DNA from 2 places in the Variovorax sp. RA8 genome. Region 2 is predicted to be linked to the other one. Evidence: predicted binding sites of a transcription regulator. Region 2 holds the regulator's gene; the other holds the start of a gene.
The links. Region 2 encodes NrdR, which represses ribonucleotide reductase genes. Its sites were predicted from a motif close to CACNANATNTNGTG; they were not measured.
Positions count from the first base shown of each region.

Region 1 (7,225 bases), 2.4 Mb from region 2:
AGGGCTACCGCGTCGAGGCGGCCGGCAGCGTGTCGGAGGCGAGCGAGCATCTGGACGCGGGCCGCTTCGATGCCGTGATCACCGACATGCGCTTGCCCGACGGGTTGGGCATGGAGATCCTGCAGCGCATCCAGCAGGAGCAGCGCAGCGAGCGTTGCGTGGTCATGACGGCCTACGGCTCGGCCGAGAATGCGGTCGAGGCCCTCAAGGCGGGCGCCTTCGACTACCTGACCAAGCCGGTGGACCTGAAGCAGTTCCGTACCGTCGTGGCTTCGGCAGTGCAGGCGCAGGCCGCGCCCGCGCGGCCGGTGCGCCAGGCGGAGGGCAACGGCAGCAAGCTGGCCGCGACCGTCAGCAACGCCGGCACGGCGGCCCTCGAAAGGCTGGTCGGAAATTCCGAGCCGATGCGCCTGGTCAAGTCGCGCATCGCCAAGGTGGCGCGCGGCATGGCGCCGGTGCTGGTGCGCGGAGAGTCCGGCACTGGCAAGGAACTGGCGGCGCGCGCGGTGCATGCGTGCAGCCAGCGCAGCGATGGGCCCTTCGTCGCGGTCAATTGCGGTGCCATTCCCGAGAACCTGCTCGAGGCCGAGTTCTTCGGCGCGCGGAAAGGCTCCTACACCGGCTCCTCGCAAGACCGCGACGGCTACTTCCAGGCCGCACGCGGCGGCACGCTCTTCCTCGATGAAATCGGCGACCTCCCGCTGGCGATGCAGTCCAAGCTGCTGCGCGCGATCCAGGAACGCAGCGTGCGGCCGATCGGCTCGACGCAGGAAGACGCCGTCGACGTGCGCATCGTGAGCGCCACGCACAAGGACCTGCAGGCCGAGGTGCAGGCCGGCCGTTTCCGCCAGGATCTGTTCTACCGGCTCAACGTGATCGAGATCGCGGTGCCGGCGCTGCGCGAGCGCCGCGAGGATCTGCCGGCGCTCTGCGAGGCGCTGCTGGCCCGGATCGCGCGCGACGCCGGCATGCCGATCCCCGCGCTGTCGCCCGAGGTGCTGCAGCGTCTGTCGCAGCATCCGCTCAACGGCAACGTGCGCGAGCTCGAGAACCTGCTGCACCGTGCGGTTGCCCTGAGCGACGGCGATGTGCTGCACATCGATGTTTCGAGTCCCGCGGCGCCGCTCGAGCCGGCGAGTACAACACCCCAGACAGCGGCGCCGGCAGCAGTCGAACAGCCGCAGGCCGCGGCGGTTGCGGCTAAGCCACCCGTCGCGGTCCCGAGCGACCTGCAAAGCTATCTGGACCAGCAGGAACGCGAGATCCTCGTGCGCGCACTGCAGGAAAGCGGCTTCAACCGCACCGCGGCCGCGGCGCGGCTGGGCCTGAGTCTGCGGCAGATCCGCTATCGCATCGCGCGCCTGGGAATTGCGACGCCTGGCGGCGACGACAACAATGGCAGCGGCGCCGACGACTGAGGGCCCGAGCGCCGAGCTCTGGCAGGAGGGCTGGTACCGATTCGCCAGATCGCTGCGCTCCCCGAACTTCGGGCCACGCCCGGCCGGCGCGCAGATCGACCTGATCGTGCTGCACTCCATCAGCCTTCCGCCCGGCCGCTATGGCGGCGACGAAGTGCAGCAGCTCTTCATGAACCAGTTGGACTGGGAGGCGCACCCCTACTTCGACAGCATCCGCGGCCTCGAGGTCTCGGCCCATTTCTATGTGCGCCGCAACGGCGAGCTCTGGCAGTTCGTGAGCTGCGACGACCGCGCCTGGCATGCCGGGCCCTCGCGCTGGCGCGGCCGCGCCAACTGCAACGACGATTCGATCGGCATCGAGCTCGAAGGCCTGGAGGGCGAGCGCTTCGAGTTCGCCCAATACGAAACCCTGGCCAGCCTCTGTCCCGCCATCGCGCAGCGCTACGCCATCGCCTTCGTCGCGGGCCACGAGCACATCGCGCCGGGCCGGAAGGCGGACCCCGGCAGCGGCTTCGACTGGGTGCTCCTGCAACAGCAGCTGGGCTGGCAGCGCACGATGTTTCCCGACACCGTCATGGCGCGCTGAATTTTTTCAATCTTCACCTCGGCCCTGATGCACCGGCGCCACGTTGCCGCCACCGCCGCCCTCGCCCGCGGCCACTCAGCAACCATGCGCCTTCCAAGCCCAAATGCGTGCGCAGGGCGCATGGAGAGCGGTACGCGCTAAGGTCGTGCAGCAACGATGCGGAATAACTCCCCATCGAGGCCCGCTTTCACGGGGATGCATGCCATTGAACTACAAGGAAAACACTACATCTAGTGGGTTGTGGCCCTCTGAGACCCCAGATATAGTGTGCCCTGCCCCGTGCTTCACGCCGAGCAACCGGCCAGACGCGGCACGGCCGCCCCAACAAGAATTGCCTACAGAGGACTGAATGCAAACTGCCCAGAACCATCCCGTCACGTCCCGCGCCGTTCCCTCGACGCCGCAACAAGCCCGTGACAAAGCCGGCTCACCCGCCGGCAATGCGCTTGCCAACTACCAGATCATCCGCCGCAACGGCGCGGTCGTTCCCTTCGAGCCCAACAAGATCGCGATCGCGATGATGAAGGCCTTCCTCGCGGTGCACGGCACCCAGGGCGCGGCCTCCGCCAGCGTGCGAGAGACAGTCGACACCCTGACCCAGGGCGTGGTGCGCGCCATGCTGCGCTCGCGCCCCGGCGGCGGCACCTTCCACATCGAGGATGTGCAGGACCAGGTCGAGCTCGGCCTGATGCGCGGCGGCCACCACGAGATCGCTCGCGCCTACGTGCTGTACCGCGAGCGTCGCGCGCAGGAGCGCTCCAGGCAGGGCGAGCAGGACGCCCCCGTCGCCGTCTCGACGCTGCACGTCCTCGACCGCGGCGAGCGCGTGGCGCTCGACCTCAACGAGCTCAAGGGCCTGATCGAATCCGCCTGCGCCGGCCTGGGCGACAGCATCACCGGCGGCCCGATCGTGGCCGAGACCATGCGCAACCTCTACGACGGCGTGCCGCTCGACGAGGTCTACAAGGCTTCCATCCTCGCCGCCCGCACCCTGATCGAGAAGGACCCCGACTACACCTTCGCCACCGCACGCCTGCTGCTGCACACGATCTTCAAGGAAGTGGTCGGCCGCGAAGTGCCGGCCGCCGAGCGTGCCCAGGCCTATGCCGACAACTTCCCGCTGTTCATCAAGAAGGGCGTGGACAACGAGCTGCTCGACGAGAAGCTGCTGCAGTACGACCTGGCCCGCCTGGGCGCCGCGCTCAAGCCCGAGCGCGATCTGCAGTTCGACTACCTCGGCCTGCAGACCCTGTACGACCGCTACTTCCTGCACGTGCGCAAGACCCGCATCGAGCTGCCGCAGGCCTTCTTCATGCGCGTGGCGATGGGCCTGGCGCTGAACGAAATCGACCGCGAAGCACGCGCGATCGAGTTCTACGAGGTGCTGTCCTCCTTCGACTTCATGTCCAGCACGCCCACGCTGTTCAACAGCGGCACGCTGCGCTCGCAGCTCTCCAGCTGCTACCTGACCACCGTGCCCGACGACCTGGACGGCATCTACGAGTCCATCAAGGAAAACGCCCTGCTCTCCAAGTTCGCGGGCGGCCTGGGCAACGACTGGACGCGCGTGCGCGCGCTGGGCAGCCACATCAAGGGCACCAACGGCGAGTCGCAGGGCGTGGTGCCCTTCCTGAAGGTCGTGAACGACACCGCCGTCGCGGTCAACCAGGGCGGCAAGCGCAAGGGTGCAGTCTGCACCTACCTCGAAAGCTGGCACCTCGACATCGAGGAGTTCCTGGAGCTGCGCAAGAACACCGGCGACGACCGTCGCCGCACGCACGACATGAACACGGCGAACTGGATTCCCGACCTGTTCATGCGCCGCGTGATGGAAAAGGGCAACTGGACGCTGTTCTCGCCCTCCAACGTGCCTGACCTGCACGACAAGTTCGGCGCCGACTTCGAGGCCGCCTACGTCGCCTATGAAGAGAAGGCCGCGCGCGGCGAGATCAAGCCCAGCCGCACGGTCCAGGCCACCGACCTCTGGCGCAAGATGCTCACGATGCTGTTCGAGACCGGCCATCCCTGGATCACCTTCAAGGACGCCTGCAACGTGCGCTCGCCCCAGCAGCACGCCGGCGTGGTCCACTCGTCCAACCTCTGCACCGAGATCACGCTCAACACCAGCGACACCGAAACTGCCGTCTGCAACCTGGGCTCGGTCAACCTGCTGCAGCACCTGAAGGACGGCAAGGTCGACCAGGAGAAGCTGCAACGCACGGTCTCGACGGCGATGCGCATGCTCGACAACGTGATCGACATCAACTACTACGCGGTCAAGAAGGCGCGCGACTCCAACCTGCGCCACCGCCCGGTCGGCCTGGGCCTGATGGGCTTCCAGGACGCGCTGTACGAACTGCGCATCCCCTACGCCTCGCAGGAGGCCGTGCAGTTCGCCGACGAATCGATGGAAGCGATCTGCTACCACGCCTACTGGGCCTCGACCGAACTGGCCCGCGAGCGCGGCCGTTATTCCAGCTACAAGGGCTCGCTGTGGGACAAGGGCGTGTTGCCGCCCGACACGCTGGAGCTGCTCGAGAAGGCGCGCGGCGGCTACGTCGAGGTCGACCGCTCGTCCACGCTCGACTGGGACGCGCTGCGCCAGAAGATCAAGACCGACGGCATGCGCAACTCCAATTGCGTCGCCATCGCGCCGACCGCCACCATCTCCAACATCATCGGCGTGGACGCCTCGATCGAGCCCTGCTTCGGCAATCTCTCGGTCAAGTCCAACCTCTCCGGCGAGTTCACCGTGATCAATCACTACCTGGTGCGCGACCTCAAGCGCCTGGGCCTGTGGGACGACGTGATGGTGATGGACCTCAAGCATTTCGACGGCTCGCTGCGCCCGATCGACCGCGTGCCGCAGGACGTGAAGGCGCTCTACGCGACCGCGTTCGAGATCGAGACCACCTGGCTGGTCGAGGCCGCCGCGCGCCGCCAGAAGTGGATCGACCAGGCGCAGTCGCTGAACATCTACATGGCCGGCGCCTCGGGCAAGAAGCTCGACGACACCTACAAGCTCGCGTGGCTGCGCGGCCTGAAGACCACCTACTACCTGCGCACGCAGAGCGCCACGCACGCCGAGAAGTCCACGGTGCAGTCGGGCCGGCTCAACGCGGTGTCCTCGGGCTCGAACGATGCGCCTTCGTCAGGCATGAGCGCGCTCGAAGCGGCCGCAGCGGCTGCGCAGGCGCAGCTCAGCGCGATGCCCGCGACCGACATCGCCTTCTGCGGCGTGGACGATCCGACTTGCGAAGCATGTCAGTGATGTCGGCGTGAAGATGCAGCGATTCGCGGCATCGCCCGACAAATGGCGATGCATGCGAACAACATAACGGCAACATAAATAGAGCGCGATGTGAAGAGCACTTTGCAACTCACATCGTTGCTCACATAATTTGAGCATTGGATTTTTCTATGTTGACCTGGGACGAAGAAGTCAAGCCCTCCTTGCCAAAGGATCTGCAACAAGGCATGCGGCAACCATCGAACAGCGACGCGCAAGCCAGCCGCTCGCTGGAGCATCCGACTTCGCAAACAGCGCCCGCCCTCGCCCCCATTCCGCGCAAGCTCGATGACGGCGCCGTCGCGCGCGCACCGCAGCAGCCCGCGCCCGCGATGCCGGCCGCGCGCCGCGTCAAGGCGGCCGACAAGCGCATCATCAACGGCCAGACCGACGTCAACCAGCTGGTGCCGTTCAAGTACAAGTGGGCGTGGGAGAAGTACCTCGCCACCTGCGCCAACCACTGGATGCCGCAGGAAGTGAACATGACGCGCGACATCGCGCTCTGGAAAGACCCGAACGGCCTGAGCGAGGACGAGCGCCGCATCGTCAAGCGCAACCTCGGCTTCTTCGTGACGGCCGACTCGCTGGCCGCCAACAACATCGTGCTGGGCACCTACCGCCACATCACGGCGCCCGAATGCCGCCAGTTCCTGCTGCGCCAGGCCTTCGAGGAAGCGATCCACACCCACGCCTACCAGTACATCGTCGAGTCGCTGGGCCTGGACGAGAGCGAGATCTTCAACGCCTACAACGAGGTGCCGTCGATCCGCGAGAAGGACCAGTTCCTCATCCCCTTCATCGACGCCATCAGCGACCCCAACTTCCACACCGGCACGCACGAGAACGACCAGACGCTGCTCAAGTCGCTGATCGTCTTCGCCTGCCTGATGGAAGGCCTGTTCTTCTATGTAGGCTTCACGCAGATCCTCGCGCTGGGCCGCCAGAACAAGATGACCGGTGCCGCCGAGCAGTACCAGTACATCTTGCGCGACGAATCGATGCACTGCAATTTCGGCATCGACCTGATCAACCAGCTGAAGCTCGAGAACCCCCACCTCTGGACCGCGGAGTTCAAGGCGGAGATCAAGGCCCTCTTCCTGAAGGCCGTGGAGCTCGAGTACCGCTACGCCGAAGACACCATGCCTCGCGGCGTGCTCGGCATGAATGCCTCCATGTTCAAGGGCTACCTGCGCTACATCGCCAACCGGCGGGCGCAGCAGATCGGCCTGGAAACGCTCTTCCCGAACGAGGAAAACCCCTTCCCCTGGATGAGCGAAATGATTGACCTGAAGAAGGAGCGCAATTTCTTCGAGACCCGGGTGATCGAGTATCAATCGGGTGGTGCGCTCTCCTGGGATTGAATTGTTCCGACAAGAAAAATGCATTCAAGAATAGCCATCACCGTCGACACGCACCGGAGAGTGCGGCGGCGGTGAAGGCGCAGGTGTTCATGGCGCTGGAGCTCGATCCAACGCCATGAATCGCTTCACGATGACCAACATGCGTGGAGTGCTTCAAAGGTTGATTTTTTCAACTTGATCAAGGAGAAAAGAGAAATGGCAACTGCAAAGAAAGCGCCGGCGAAAAAAGCCGCTGCAAAGAAGGCTCCGGCCAAGAAGGTCGCTGCTGCAAAGAAGGCACCGGCCAAGAAGGTCGCAGCGAAGAAGGCTCCTGCCAAGAAGGTAGCGGCCAAGAAGGCGCCGGCGAAGAAGGCCGCAGCGAAGAAGGCTCCTGCCAAGAAGGTAGCGGCCAAGAAGGCGCCGGCGAAGAAGGCCGCAGCGAAGAAGGCTCCTGCCAAGAAGGCGGCAGCCAAGAAGGCGCCGGCGAAGAAGGCCGCAGCGAAAAAGGCGCCGGCGAAGAAGGCGCCTGCGAAGAAGGCCGCAGCCAAGAAGCCCGCCGCCAAGAAAGCAGCGAAGAAGCCTGCTGCCAAGA
Region 1 covers NZ_LR594662.1:1,163,772-1,170,996, reverse strand. Annotated here, with positions in the region: gene E5P3_RS05600 (sigma-54-dependent transcriptional regulator) at 1-1,418, shown strand, start outside; gene ampD (1,6-anhydro-N-acetylmuramyl-L-alanine amidase AmpD) at 1,396-2,004, shown strand; gene E5P3_RS05590 (ribonucleoside-diphosphate reductase subunit alpha) at 2,354-5,275, shown strand; gene E5P3_RS05585 (ribonucleotide-diphosphate reductase subunit beta) at 5,425-6,654, shown strand; gene E5P3_RS05580 (histone H1-like DNA-binding protein) at 6,850-7,225, shown strand, end outside.
Region 1: E5P3_RS05590 (ribonucleoside-diphosphate reductase subunit alpha) is a predicted target of NrdR. The motif match lies at 2,227-2,240, and genes of this name have one in related genera.

Region 2 (7,225 bases):
GCTTTTTGGCGCCTCCGGGGCGCTGGCCAGCTTGGCGAGGATGTCGTCGATGTCGTACTTGCCATCGGCCTGGTGCGTCAGCAGGACGGCGGGAGCGTCGATGGTGACGGCGTCGATCACCGGGGCCAGCCGCAGGATCGACTGCAGTTCGGCATCGGCATAGATGCGACCCACTGCGAGTTGCGACCGGCTGCCGTCGGCTGTCGCGATTCGCAGGTCGTCGAGCGCGAGCTCGAGGGTCCAAGGCTTGAAGTCGATCTTGCCGACAGTCACCTGGCGCCCCAGCTTTTCGCTGGCGATCTTCTGGATCTGGCTCTTGGCAATCGGCGGCACGGCCAGCCAGGCGACGAGCCAGAATACGAACAGCACCAGCAGGGCCAGCACCGCTCGCCGCACCCACTTGTTTTGTTTCAGCGAAGCAGCATTCATCGGACGGCGAGTGTGCCCCAAACCGATGGAGCTTCCCAGAAACAAGAAAGCCCGGACGCCGGACATAACGTCTGGCCTCCGGGCTCGATGGCGGGCGCCACGCCCATGCCATCTTTTCGCTCGACCGGAAGTTGGATTGTTCCGGTCTGCTGGCGGCAAGAGATTGCCACCATGGGGCCTCAGCCACTGAACCGTTCGAGAGTCTTCTCTCCCGGCTACCGGACTTCGGTTAAACGCCTGAACTTCAGGCCACCACAGCGTAAGCCCGCTGTCGCGAGAATGCAAATAACCTTTTCAATGGCTACACGGCAGACAATTTCGCTCGCCTTCCTAAGCTCCCAATAGCATAAAGTGCGACTTCCTTATTCTTGACCGGGTATTAAGCGCCTTTTAAAATCCGCGCTGCCCCAGCCGCCCATTTCCCGGCCGGGACTGCCCTATACCTGCTGCCGAATTCTTTTGGCTTAATCAGGCAACCGCGCCCTCTCCCCTCATCATGCGCGGCACCTGACTCGTACCAATCCACAAGCGCCGTCGCCTTGACCATCGCCTCCCAGGCTTTGCGACCCAGGTGCCGCACAAAGGAGGAAGAGCGATGAAACAGGCGTTTGGTGCCACAGCCCGCGGGCTGCGGACTTTCATGTCCGATGTGGCCGAAGGCTTTTTCGAAGTGACCCACAACGGCTTTGCCCTGCTCGGCTTGGCCATCGTGTTCGGCGTGCTGGCGCTGGCCGCGCGTCCGGATCTGCGCCAGTCGGGCGAAGAGCAGCTGATGGGCTGGCTCCAGTCGCGCAAGCCGCCGCCCGAGGTCTCCGACCTGGAGCCGACGGCCATCGACCGCACGACGGCGGCCAGCCCGCACGAGCTGCCGAAGCCGCAAGCCGCGGTCGCCTACTGGCTGAGTAAGAAGTACCGCGTGGCGGTCGAACCGTTGAGCGTGCTGGTGTCGGAAGCCTTCGAGATCGGCAAGCGCACCAAGCTCGATCCCACGTTGATCCTGGCGATCATGGCCGTCGAGTCCAGCTTCAATCCCTTCGCCCAGAGCCATGTCGGTGCCCAGGGCCTGATGCAGGTGATGACCCGGGTGCACGGCGAGAAGTATGAAAGCGCCGGCGGTACCCTGACTGCCTTCGACCCCGTGACCAACATGCGTGTCGGCGTCAAGGTCCTGCAGGAATGCATCGCGCGGGCGGGTTCGCTCGAAGGCGGCCTCAAGTACTACGTGGGTGCAGCCAACCTGCCGGACGACGGCGGCTATGCGGGCAAGGTGTTGGCCGAGCATGCGCGGCTGCAGCTGGTGATCGCCGGCCGTGCGCCCTCCACCGCACCCACGCCGCCCGGCATGCGGGCGCAGCCCCTGCCGGTGGTCGCGCCGGCCAAGCCGGAAGGCGACAGCCAGCAGAAGGTGGCGCTGGTCTCCGATCTTTAGGCCTTTTTACAGCGGCGCCCGAACCCGTCGGCTACACTCGCACGGCACGCGACTGGCGATAGGCGCCGCACCTATTCAGGTGCCATGCGCTGACGTGGATGACCACTGGGAAGCGTGCCGCCTGCGGCGCACAGCAGGCGTTCCGCCGTTCGCCTGGGCAGCCCTTGTTTGGTTGAAGAACAAGGACCATCCGTCTTAAAGGACTGCCATGTACAACCGCCAGATCCTGGTCGAACAGACCGATCCCGAAATCTGGGCCGCCATCCAGGCCGAGAACACCCGCCAGGAACAGCACATCGAGCTGATCGCGAGCGAGAACTACGCCTCCCCGGCCGTCATGGCTGCGCAAGGCTCGCAGCTCACCAACAAATACGCCGAGGGCTACCCCGGCAAGCGTTACTACGGCGGCTGCGAGCACGTCGACGTGGCCGAGCAACTGGCCATCGACCGCGTCAAGCAGCTCTTCGGCGCCGACGCAGCCAACGTGCAGGCCCACTGCGGCGCCTCGGCCAACGAGGCCGTGATGCTCGCCTTCCTCAAGCCTGGCGACACCATCATGGGCATGAGCCTGGCCGAAGGCGGCCACCTGACCCATGGCATGCCGCTCAACATGAGCGGCAAGTGGTTCAACGTCGTGAGCTACGGCCTCGACGACAAGGAAGAAATCGACTACGACGTGATGGAGCGCAAGGCGCACGACGCCATGCCCAAGCTGATCATCGCGGGCGCCTCGGCCTATTCGCTGCGCATCGATTTCGAGCGCTTCGCCAAGGTGGCGAAGGACGTCGGCGCCATTTTCATGGTCGACATCGCCCACTACGCGGGCCTGGTCGCGGCTGGCGTGTATCCCAACCCCGTGCCGCACGCGGACGTGGTGACCTCCACCACCCACAAGAGCCTGCGCGGCCCGCGCGGCGGCATCATCCTGATGAAGTCGCAGCACGAGAAGGCCATCAACAGCGCGATCTTCCCAGGCCTGCAGGGCGGTCCGCTGATGCACGTCATCGCGGCCAAGGCCGTGGCCTTCAAGGAAGCGTTGTCGCCGGAATTCAAGGTCTACCAGCAGCAGGTCGTGAAGAACGCGCAGATCGTGGCCGAGACGTTGAGCGCGCGCGGCCTGCGCATCGTCAGCGGACGCACGGAAAGCCACGTGATGCTGGTCGACCTGCGCGCCAAGGGCATCACCGGCAAGGAGGCCGAGAGCGTGCTGGGCAGTGCCCACATGACGATCAACAAGAACGCCATCCCCAATGATCCCGAGAAGCCGATGGTGACCAGCGGCGTGCGCATCGGCACGCCCGCGATGACGACGCGCGGCTTCAAGGACGAGGAGGCGCGCCTCACCGCGAACCTGATCGCCGACGTGCTGGACAACCCGCGCGACGCCGCCACCATCGAGGCGGTCCGCGCCAAGGTGCATGCGCTGACCAGCCGCTTCCCGGTCTACCGCTGATCAAGCGCATGGCGTCCGCATGAAGTGCCCTTTCTGCGGTCATCTCGAAACGCAGGTCGTCGAGACCCGCGTGTCGGAGGATGCCGACTTCGTGCGGCGCCGCCGTCAGTGCGGCACCTGCGAAAAGCGCTTTACCACCTACGAGCGCCCGGACGTCAACTTCCCGGTGGTGGTCAAGAAGGACGGCAGCCGCGCCGACTTCGACGCCAAGAAGGTCCGCGCCTCGATGATGCTGGCGCTGCGCAAGCGGCCGGTGAGCATCGAGCAGATCGACCATGCGCTCTTGCGCATCGAGCAGAAGCTGCTGTCCAGCGGAATGCGCGAGATCGAATCCACCAAGGTCGGCGAACTTGTGATGCGCGAGCTCAAGCGCATGGACAAGGTGGCGTACGTGCGCTTTGCCTCCGTGTATCGCAGCTTCGAGGACGTGGACGAGTTCCGGCAGTTGCTCCGAGACATCTGACTTTCTGACAAAAGCTCGCCGCCGTCGTCAGATGGCGCCAGAGTCCCGGGCTCAACGGCTCGACGACGCCGCCCAGCGGCCCCTTCTTCTCCCCCTCTGCCTCCCAGAATCGCCGGCTGAGTCGCCATCCCGGCGGCCTCTTTGCTGGAGTCAGTGGTGCAGTCGAGTATTCAACCGCGCAGGCGAGCATCGGGCTTTTCTCTGATCGAGGTGCTCGTCGCACTGCTGGTACTTTCATTTGGCTTGCTGGGCATGGTGGGCTTGCAGGCAATGGCCTTGCAGAACAACCGCGAAGCCCGCCTGCAATCAGTCGCCGTTGATCTCGCACGCGAACTGGCCGAGATGATGCGCGGCAACAAGAACGTCGCGATGCTGGACGCCTCCAATCCCTACATCGGCGATTTCTCTTCCGCCCCGCTGGCTCCGGCGACGACATCCTCCTGTTTGTCAGTCGGCTCATCGTGCGCCAATACAACGCTGGTAGCCAACGCCGAAATGACAGACTGGCTAGCCCGCGTGGGGGAAGACCTTCCCGGCGCACGGGTCAAGATCTGTTCAGACACGGCGCCGTACACAGGCGACGGATTGCCGCAGTGGGATTGCACGGCAGGTGCAACGAACGATCTTCTTGTCATCAAGATCGGCTGGAGCCACTTGTCCACCAATGCCGCGGAGCAAAGCCGGACCATCCGCGCGACCGCAGCACGCGATGAAAACCGGCCAGGCGTGATCGTGCCTGTTACTGCTGGCAGCACCACGCTATGAAGCACGCAACCCGCTTTCGCTCCCTTCAAGGGCGCCGTCCGCTGACTGGCATGACGCTCGTCGAATTGCTCGTTGCCATGGTGGTGGGCCTGCTGATCGTCTTGGCGGCGACTTCTGCACTGCTCGCTGCGCGCCGCGGCTTTACCACTGTCGATTCGGCTTCGCAGTTGCGTGACAACGCCCGCTTCGCCACCAGCCTCATCCAACGTCTTGCGGTTCAGGCTGGCTACCGAGACGTATCCAATGTCGCAACGAAACGCAGCGCCACTGTTGGATCGGGTGCCAGCGCGCTGCCCTATGTGTTTGGTTTCGACAATGCCCTGGCAAGCAGGACTTCACTGGACAACGGTAGCCCGAGGCCTTCGGGTTCCTTCGGCGATGTTCTCGTCCTGCGCTTCCAACCCACCGAAACCTTTCCTGGCTCGGGGAAGGCAGATTCGGGGATGATCGATTGCGCCGGGCAGCCAGCCGACACGCCAGCGAGCAACCGCGACGACGCGCGAACCAGCGTGTTCTTCGTGGACATGTCCAACGACGGCGAGCCCGCGCTGAAATGCTATCGCTCCGACACAGGTTCACCACCTTTCGATTCAGCAGTGACGCTGATCCGCGGCGTCGAAAATTTTCAAGTGCTGTACGGCGTTGATGGCGTCAATCCCGGGACGGCTATCGACCCCGCAGACACCGCCCGGACACCGGACACTGTGCCCGATAGCTACATCCGTGCCAATGAGTTCGAGGTCGCAGGCGATGCCGCAGCCACCCGCGCCAACTGGCGACGGGTGCGCAGCCTGCGTATCGGACTTGTCTTGCGCAGCGACGCCGCATCCACTCAAAAATCCGAAGCGCGGACATTTTTCCCTCTTGGTAGTGCCAGCTTTGCATCAACTGGCGACGTCGGCAGCCAGTATCAGGCGCCGGTCGATGGCAGGCTGAGGCAAGTTGTGAGCTTCACGGTCCATCTGCGCAACGACCAGGGGGAGTAAACATGAAGCTACCTTTGCAAGCTCGATGCACGAGCCGCCAGAGCGGCGCTTCCTTGATCGTGGTGCTGCTGATCCTGATCGTCGTTTCGATCCTCGGAGTCGGTGGTGCGCAGATTGCCCTCTTGGCCGAGCGCGGCGCACGCAACGACCGCGATATGCAGATGGCTTGGCAAGCTGCGGAGGCGGCGCTGCAAGACGCGGAATTCGACATCCACGGACCTGGCACCGGCAATCGCAGCGCTGTTCTGGGTTCGCTTCAGAACACAAATGTGTTCGTCGCCGACTGTGGAACCAACGTGACCTCGGGGGGCATCAGCACGCTGGGATTGTGCGAACTCGCCATGAGCGGAAAGCCGGCTTGGCAAAAGGTGAATTTCGCCGTCACCGGCAGCAATGCGAAAACCGTCGAGTTCGGCCGTTTCACCGGCCGGAGCTTCGCAGCCAACAACACCAGTGTCCCCAATGGCATAGAGCCCTTCCAAGCACCTCGCTATGTGATCGAGCCCATTCCCGATCCCGGCGAACGGGATCTTTCCTCGGTCAACAAATATGTCTTCCGAGTGACGGCCATGGGATTCGGACCCCGCGATGACATTCAGGCAGTGACTCAGATCATCTATAGAAACTAGCGTAGGGACTCTCATGCTCATGTTCGACCATCTCTGTAATTCCGGGCACTGGCTGCAGAAATTCCTGCGCACACGCCGACGCCTGCTGGCGTGGCTGTCGCTTCCCTGTGTCGCCCTTGCCATTTCGCTTGTCGTGCATAGCCAGACGGCTCCGCCTGCCATTCCGCCCGTGGCGCTTGCGGACGACCCTTTGTACGCGACCGGCACGAGAGAGAAGCCGACCATGGCCTTGGCTCTTTCCGTGGAGTGGCCGACCGCGGGTGCGCAGTACCTCGGTGCGCCAAACAGTACACTCGACACTACCTACACCCCTAGCACTGAATACATCGGCTATTACGATACCGAATCCTGCTACGCCTACAACGACAGCCCAACAGAGACGCCCTTGGCTTCCCAGTCAAAGGCTGACTACAAGCGCTTCGACCGCATTGGTCCCGCAACCGGCCGGACTTGTGCCGATGCATTCAGCGGTAACTTTCTTAATTGGTCGAGTAGTTCCGCCATTGACATGCTTCGCCTCGCACTGTCGGGAGGCGATCGCTACATCGATCGCGAAGATCTGACGATTCTTCAGCGGGCAGTCCTGCCCGACGGAGACCCCCAGTGTTTGTGGAACAGCGTCACCTTTCCGTCCAAAATCGTGCTACGCAATGGCGGAGGCACAGGCAACTACTGGGGCGCTGTTCCAATTGCCATGCGCGCGGCCGCCGGAGCCTACAACATCTATGTACTCAACACGCTCAACAAGATCTATTTTGGGCTAAGCGCGTCCGGTGGTTGCGGCGGCAAGAACGGTGCACAAAGACTGGCGGCCGAAGTTCCCAACAGAGTAGCGCCTGCTGTCAATGTGGCTCAAGCCTTGCCTGCCGATGCTTCGCCTGCATGTGCGACAGAGGATGTTACATGTACATTCAGCGGGATCAAGGAAGTCTGGTATGGCACTGGGACTCAGTGGGCCGTGGCGCCGGCATCGGACAGCGTCCTCTGCAGTGCCTCCGTGTTTGGCGACCCTGCTTTTGGAGTCGCCAAAGCATGCTACACGCGCAATTACACCGGATCATGGGCGCCATC
Region 2 covers NZ_LR594662.1:3,579,849-3,587,073, forward strand. Annotated here, with positions in the region: gene E5P3_RS16740 (DUF748 domain-containing protein) at 1-429, opposite strand, end outside; gene E5P3_RS16745 (lytic transglycosylase domain-containing protein) at 1,025-1,858, shown strand; ZMP/ZTP riboswitch at 1,897-2,024, shown strand; gene glyA (serine hydroxymethyltransferase) at 2,067-3,311, shown strand; gene nrdR (transcriptional regulator NrdR) at 3,331-3,774, shown strand; gene pilV (type IV pilus modification protein PilV) at 3,931-4,539, shown strand; gene E5P3_RS16765 (PilW family protein) at 4,590-5,525, shown strand; gene E5P3_RS16770 (pilus assembly PilX family protein) at 5,528-6,154, shown strand; gene E5P3_RS16775 (pilus assembly protein) at 6,168-7,225, shown strand, end outside.